2 regions of the Streptomyces sp. NPDC042100 genome follow, and region 1 is predicted to be linked to the other one. Evidence: riboswitches for the same ligand, from Rfam matches in the RefSeq annotation. Region 1 holds a riboswitch; the other holds the start of a gene.
The links. Region 1 has a riboswitch for cobalamin ahead of ACZ6J5_RS09300 (ribonucleoside triphosphate reductase). Riboswitches for the same ligand answer to the same signal wherever they lie in the genome.
Positions count from the first base shown of each region.

Region 2: linked by a shared signal. The riboswitch ahead of ACZ6J5_RS27685 (ribonucleoside-diphosphate reductase subunit alpha) and the one ahead of ACZ6J5_RS09300 (ribonucleoside triphosphate reductase) in region 1 are both predicted to bind cobalamin.

Region 1 covers NZ_JBVJDK010000003.1:427,025-430,714, forward strand. The annotation lists gene ACZ6J5_RS09290 (metallophosphoesterase family protein) at 261-1,319, shown strand; gene ACZ6J5_RS09295 (hypothetical protein) at 1,291-1,545, opposite strand; cobalamin riboswitch at 2,063-2,192, shown strand; gene ACZ6J5_RS09300 (ribonucleoside triphosphate reductase) at 2,238-3,690, shown strand, end outside.
Region 2 covers NZ_JBVJDK010000013.1:166,771-170,460, forward strand. The annotation lists gene ACZ6J5_RS27685 (ribonucleoside-diphosphate reductase subunit alpha) at 1-1,470, opposite strand, end outside; adenosylcobalamin-variant (AdoCbl-variant) riboswitch at 1,613-1,711, opposite strand; gene ACZ6J5_RS27690 (GNAT family N-acetyltransferase) at 1,783-2,313, opposite strand; gene mctP (monocarboxylate uptake permease MctP) at 2,438-3,690, opposite strand, start outside.

The DNA of each region.
Region 1 (3,690 bases):
GCCTGCCTGGACAGAAGCGGCGGAACGGACGGCACCGCCGCACTGACAGCCGGGCCACCACCCGCCCGCGCACCCGCCCGGGCGCTGGCCCCCTCGCCCGCCGACCTCCTTCCCGTCGAGAGCCATTCATGTCGCATACACCTACTCCTCGGGAGCGAGCCGCCATGATCACGTACTCATAACGGGTCTGGTTCGAAGCGCGGTGACCGGGAGGGCGAGCTCGCCCTCCCGGTCACCGCGGCCCCGAAAGGAATCCCCCCATGGACCGCAGATCTCTGCTCACCGTCGCCACCGGAGCGGTCGGCGCCGTCGCCGCCTCCCAGATATCGGCGGGCGCCGCGCCCCTCCAGCAGCCCGGCCAGGGACCCGACGCGCTCGCCGGCGCGCACATCGGCTCCGGTCGTCGGCCCTTCACCACGTTCAACGTCATCAGCGACATCCAGGGCGACCTCCGCGACCTCGGCGTGGCCTTGGAGGACATGCGCCGCACCAACCCGAACAGCTCGGGCCTCGCCGTCGCCGGGGACATCACGCCGCGCGGATACGACGCCGAGTACGCGGCCGTCACCGCCGAACTCGCCCGCCACACCCGCACGAGGACGACCGCGTGGGCCATCGGCAACCACGAGTTCTACGTCCCCAAGTGGCGCGACCCGGCGACCATCGCGCAGGACACCTGGCCCAACGGCACGACCGAGGACTCGCTGTTCCGCAGCTTCTTCCGCTTCGCGGGCCGGAACACGGTGTACGCGGAGCACTCGTTCGGCGGCATCCCCGTCCTGAGCCTCGGCACCGAGAAGTACATGCACTTCCACGACCCGAAGCTCTGGGACGAAGTCTGGCTCAGCGAGGCCCAGTTCACGTGGCTTGAAGAGCGCCTCGCGTACTGGGCCCGCCGCCGCAGGCCCGTCATGGTCGTCACCCACCACCCGCTGCCCAACACCGTCTCCGGCAGCCACAACCGCCTCTACTCCCGCGACTACCTCCAGGCGGACCGGCTCCTCGGGATCCTGGGCCGCCACCGCGACGTGTTCCTGTTCTGCGGGCACACGCACTGGGACCTCGGCCTCTCCGACTGGTACGTCCGCCGAGTCGTCCCGGGCACGGCCAACCTGGACGGCTTCTCCGTCATCAACACGGGCGCCGTGCAGACGGGCTACACGGACGACGGCCAGGGGGGTGAGGTGTCCGTACCCGGCACCTTCAACCAGGGGCTCCAGGTCGAGGTCTTCCGCGACCGGGTCGTCATCAAGGCCCGCGACTTCGCGGCCGGAAGCTGGCTGAAGCAGATCACGGTGCCGCTGTCGACGAACGCCTGATCACCGCCCGGGCTGCCCGCCCGCCCTCGTGTCCGTAGCCGCGACCACCCGGCACCGGCGACGACCCCACGAGGGCGCGGGCCGGTGCCGCCACGATGCTCGACGCGTCCGCCTGCGCCCGCAGCCCCTGACGGGCGCGCGCCGGGTCGGGCCAGCCGGACGGGCCCCGTATCGCCGCCCAGTTCACCATCGCGTCGAGCGCCTCCGGGAACTCTGTCCAGCTCACCTCCTCACGCCCTTGGAGGGGTTGGAGGGGTTGAGGGGGATGGAGAACGCGGTCGAAGTCCGATTCTCCCCAGACGGTCAGCGGCGCCGGCGCGCTCCTCCGGCGGGTCGGCCAGGAGCGGCGTGACGAACCAGAGGCTCGCCAGCACCGTCGCCGGTGATCCTCTTCCCTTGCCCCCAGCGGCTCAGCCACGCCAGGGCGATGCCGCGCGACCGGAAGTTCGAGAATGCGCGGACCCATCCTGTGCCCGAGCGCGCCGCCGGTTCCCCGGCGAAGGGCCCGAGCGGGGGAGCCGAAGGTCCTGAGAGGCGCGGCGGCGCGTAGGAGCATCGCGCCGGGGGGCTCCGAAGGCCGGAGGTCCCTCTCGCCGGGACCTTCGGCACCCCTACATCTAGTGTGGGCGTGTCGAGTGAATCCCGGATGTAGTGTTCTGGCTGTCGGTTCGGCGTCTGAGTGCCTCGCTTCGCTCCGTGGATACGGGAGGGAGCGGACGTCCGTGCCCCCGCATACCTGAGCCGTACGCGGAGGCGGAGACGGAGCGCGCACGCCGAGAGAACAGGGAATCCGGTGAGAGTCCGGAGCTGCCCCGCAACGGTATGGGCCCCTCGGGGCCCCAGTCCGATACCTGCCGGCCCCGCCCGCGCGTCCGCGTGGCCGGGCAACACCTCAGGATGCCTCGTGGGAGGGCTGACGTGACGCACATCAACGCCGTGGATTCCGTGACCGAATACCTGGACCGAAGCGACTGGCGGGTCAACGCCAACGCGAACCAGGGCTACTCGCTCGGCGGCCTCATCCTCAACACCGCCGGCAAGGTGGTCGCCAACTACTGGCTCGACCAGGTCTACCCCGAGGCGATCGGGCGCGCCCACCGCGACGGCGACCTGCACATCCACGACCTCGACATGCTTTCCGGCTACTGCGCGGGCTGGTCCCTGCGCACGCTGCTCACGGAGGGCTTCAACGGGGTGCCGGGCCAGATCGACTCGGCGCCGCCCCGGCACCTGTCCTCGGCGGTCGGCCAGATCGTCAACTTCCTGGGCACGCTCCAGAACGAGTGGGCCGGCGCGCAGGCGTTCAGCTCCTTCGACACGTACCTGGCGCCGTTCGTCCGCAAGGACGCGATGACGTACGCCGAGGTGCACCAGTGCGTGCAGGAGATGGTGCACAACCTCAACGTGCCGTCCCGGTGGGGCACGCAGACGCCGTTCACCAACCTCACCTTCGACTGGACCTGCCCCGACGACCTGCGCGAGCAGGTGCCCGTGATCGGCGGCGAGGAGATGCCGTTCACGTACGGCGAGCTCCAGCCCGAGATGGACCTGATCAACCGCGCGTACATCGACGTCATGGCGGCCGGGGACTCGACGGGCCGGGTGTTCACCTTCCCGATCCCCACCTACAACATCACCGAGGACTTCCCCTGGGAGAGCGAGAACGCCACGGCGCTCTTCGCCATGACGGCGACCTACGGGCTGCCGTACTTCCAGAACTTCATCAACTCCACGATGAACCCCGGCATGATCCGCTCGATGTGCTGCCGTCTCCAGCTCGACCTGACCGAGCTCCTCAAGCGTGGCAACGGACTGTTCGGCAGCGCGGAGCAGACGGGCTCGCTCGGTGTCGTGACGCTCAACTGCGCCCGGCTCGGGCACCTCCACGCGCGGGACGAGGCGGGCTTGTTCGAGGCACTGGACCGGCTGCTCGACCTGGCGAAGGAGAGCCTGGAGATCAAGCGCGTCACCGTCCAGGACCTCATCGACAACGGCCTCTACCCGTACACCAGGCGCTACCTCGGCACCCTGCGCAACCACTTCTCCACCATCGGCGTGAACGGGATCAACGAGATGATCCGCAACTTCACCCACGACGCCGACGACATCACCACCCCGGCGGGTCACGCCCTCGCCGTGCGCCTGCTCGACCACGTACGGACGCGGATGGTCGAGTTCCAGGAGCGGACCGGTCACCTCTACAACCTGGAGGCGACCCCGGCCGAAGGCGCCACGTACCGCTTCGCGAAGGAGGACCTGCGGCGCTTCCCGGACATCCTCCAGGCAGGCACGGAGACCAACCCGTACTACACGAATTCCAGCCAACTGCCGGCAGGCTGGACCGACGACCCCTTCGAGGCGCTGGAGCGGC
Region 2 (3,690 bases), on a different contig from region 1:
GGTCGGGTAGAAGTTGATGTCGACGACCCGGTCGAGGAAGGTGACCGCGGTGCGCACCGTCTCGTCGAGGCGCTCCCAGTCGATGCCGCCGCCGGTCACGAAGGCGCCGAGGTTGACCGAGCCGAGGTTGCAGACGGCCGTCTCGCCGTCGTCGGTGACCTCGATGATCTCGGTGCAGAGGTTCGAGGAGTGCACGACGGAGCCGGGCTCGGCGGTCTGGTTGGCGGTCCGGTTGGAGGCGTCCTTGAAGGTCATCCAGCCGTTGCCGGTCTGCGCGAGGGTGCGCATCATCCGGCCGTACAGGTCCCGCGCCGGCATCGTCTTCTTGGCCAGGCCCGCCGCCTCGGCCCTGCGGTACGCCGTGTCGAACTCCGCGCCGTACAAGTCGACCAGCTCGGGCACGTCGGCGGGGGAGAACAGCGACCAGGGCGCGTCCGCGTTGACCCGGCGCATGAACTCGTCCGGGATCCAGTGCGCCAGGTTCAGGTTGTGGGTGCGGCGGGCGTCCTCGCCGGTGTTGTCGCGGAGCTCCAGGAACTCCTCGATGTCCGCGTGCCAGGTCTCCAGGTAGACGGCGGCGGCACCCTTGCGGCGGCCGCCCTGGTTGACGGCGGCGACGGAGGCGTCCAGCGTCTTCAGGAACGGCACGATGCCGTTGGAGTGCCCGTTGGTGCCTCGGATCAGCGAGCCGCGCGCGCGGATGCGGGAGTACGAGAGGCCGATGCCGCCCGCGTGCTTCGACAGCCGCGCGACCTGGTGGTAGCGGTCGTAGATGGAGTCCAGCTCGTCCTGCGGGGAGTCCAGCAGGTAGCAGGAGGACATCTGCGGGTGGCGGGTGCCGGAGTTGAAGAGGGTGGGGGAGGAGGGCAGGTAGTCGAGCCGGCTCATCAGCCCGTACAGCGCCGCCACCTCGTCCACGGCGCGGGCGCTGTCGTCCTCGGCGAGGCCGCTCGCCACGCGCAGCATGAAGTGCTGCGGGGTCTCGATGACCTGGCGGGTGATCGGGTGGCGCAGCAGGTAGCGGGAGTAGAGGGTGCGCAGGCCGAAGTAGCCGAAGCGGTCGTCGCCGGCCGGGTCGATCAGCGCGTCCAGGCGGGCCGTGTGCGCGGCGACGAAGGCGGCGGTGCGGTCGGCGATCAGGCCCTCGCGGTGCCCGACGGCGACGGAGGCGGAGAAGGCGACGGCGCCCTGGCCGGCGGCCTCGTCGGCGATGGTGAGGGTGAGCAGCCGGGCGGCGAGCCGGGAGTACGCCGGGTCCTCGGCGATCAGTCCGGCGGCGGCCTCGGTGGCCAGTTCGCGCAGCTCCGCCTCGTCCGAGGAGGCGCTGCGGCCGCGCAGGGCGGCGGCGGCGACCTTGCCGGGGTCGGTGTCCGGGAGGTCGGCGGTGAGATCGGTCAGGGTCCGCAGCAGCACGGTGCCGGGGCCGTCGGTCTCGATCGCTGCGGCCGGATCGGCGGGCGCGATGGTCACGTGGGGGCTCTCCCTCGCTCGGCTCGGTGCCAGGACGGGAGGCGGGGAACGGGCTGCCGTACGCACGGCGGCGCCGCGTCCACCGGCCCACTCCGCGAGGCCCGGACGTCTGTCGGCACCCGGAACGGACGGACCGGGTGCGCTGTCGGCAGGTCCTCGGACTCACCTTGGCGCGAACGCGCACAAAACACACCGTTGCGGGACAGTTCCGGATTTCCACCGGATTCCCCTGCGGCGACAGCGAGGACGAGCATACATGTGGGGGGCACCGCTCGCGGCACCCCCCACATGTTGTGTCGGCCTGGGATGCGGTCAGAGCTCCAGAACGTAGGTGAACAGGGTGAAGTCCAGGCCCGGGACGGGCTTCCAGTCGCGTTCGGGGGAGCGGACGAAGCCCAGTCGCTCATAGATCCGGTGGGCGGTGGTCATGGTTCGCTGGGTGGACAGCACGAGCCGGGCGCACCCCTCGGCGGCCCGCGCCCGGTCCACACAGGCCCGCACCAGGGCCTCCCCGACGCCCCGGCCGCGGGCCGTCCGCGCGACGGCCAGCATCCGGAACTCGGCCTCGCCGGGGCCGGCGATGTCGGCCCACTCCTCGCCGCCGAGCGCGAAGGTCACCCCGCCGAGGACGGCCCCGCCGACGGCGGCCCCGGCGTCGCCCGCCGTGTCGACGGCCACCAGCACCTCCGCCTCGGCGTCCCGCCGGGCGGTGTCCCGCAGCCGGTGCAGATAGGCGTCGTCCTCGCCGAAGGTGAGGAAGCCGTCGTCGAGGTAGGCCCGCGCGGTGACCTCGCCGAGCGCCTCGTACTCCTCGGGCCGTACCGCCCTGATCGTGAAGTCCATGACAGGGAGTCTGCCCCCGGGCACGGCTCCGCCCGCCTCCGGGATACCCGGAGGCGGGCGGGAGCGGGGCGGCGCGGCGGCCGTACGGGGCGGGTGCCGGGGCCGTACGGGCCGGTGCCGGGGGTCAGTGCCCGGCGGCGCCGACCTTCGGGAGCTCGGTGGCGACGCCCTTGTCACCGGCGTCCGCCGTGTAGTCGCCGGGCGAGGTCTCGTCGACGCCGTCGGGCGCCTTGAGCGCCTTCAGGACGAGGGTGAGGACCACGGTGACGACGACGTTGAGCACGAAGGCGGTGAGGCCGATGTAGCCGATCTCGCCGATGCCGGGGATCTCGGCCGAGGAGCCGCCGAAGTGCTTCTGGGTGGGGCTGGCCACCCCGTACGCGGCGGCGGTGCCGTAGACCATGCCGACGGCCCAGCCGCCGAGCAGCGCCCAGCGGTGGAACCAGCGGGTGAACAGGCCGCCGACGAGGGCGGGGAAGGTCTGGAGGATCCAGATGCCGCCGAGCAGCTGGAAGTTGATCGCGACGGTCTTGTCCATGGTGAGGACGAAGACCAGCGCGCCGACCTTCACGAGCAGCGAGACCAGCTTGGAGACCTTGGTCTCCTGCTCCGGCGTCGCGTCCCGCTTGAGGAAGTCCTTGTAGATGTTGCGGGTGAAGAGGTTGGCCGCCGCGATCGACATGATCGCGGCCGGGACCAGGGCGCCGATGCCGATGGCGGCGAAGGCCACACCGGCGAACCAGGCGGGGAACATGTCCTCGAAGAGCTGCGGGATGGCGAGCTGCCCGTTGCTGACCTTCACGCCGGCGGCGATCGCCATGAAGCCGAGCAGCGCGAGCAGGCCCAGCATCAGCGAGTACAGCGGCAGGATCGTGGTGTTGCGGCGGATCACCTCGCGGCTCCGGGACGACAGGGTCGCCGTGATGGAGTGCGGGTACATGAAGAGCGCCAGCGCCGAGCCGAGCGCGAGGGTCGCGTACGTCCACTGGCCGGCCTCGCCGGGCACGAGCGCGCCCTTGGGCTTGCCGGTGGCCGGGTTGACCGTCTGGTAGGCCTCGCCCGCCTTGGCGAAGATCTCGTCGAAGCCGCCCAGCTTGATCGGGATGTAGATGATCGCCACCGCGATGACGAGGTAGATCAGGGTGTCCTTGACGAAGGCGATGAGCGCCGGGGCGCGCAGCCCGGAGGAGTACGTGTACGCCGCGAGCACGCCGAAGGCGATGAGCAGCGGCAGGTCCTTGACGAACCAGTGGGTGTCCTCGCCGCCGCCGACGCCCATCACGTCCAGGACGGCCTGGATGCCGACGAGTTGCAGGGCGATGTACGGCATGGTGGCGAGGATGCCGGTGACGGCGACCGCCAGCGACAGGCCCTTGG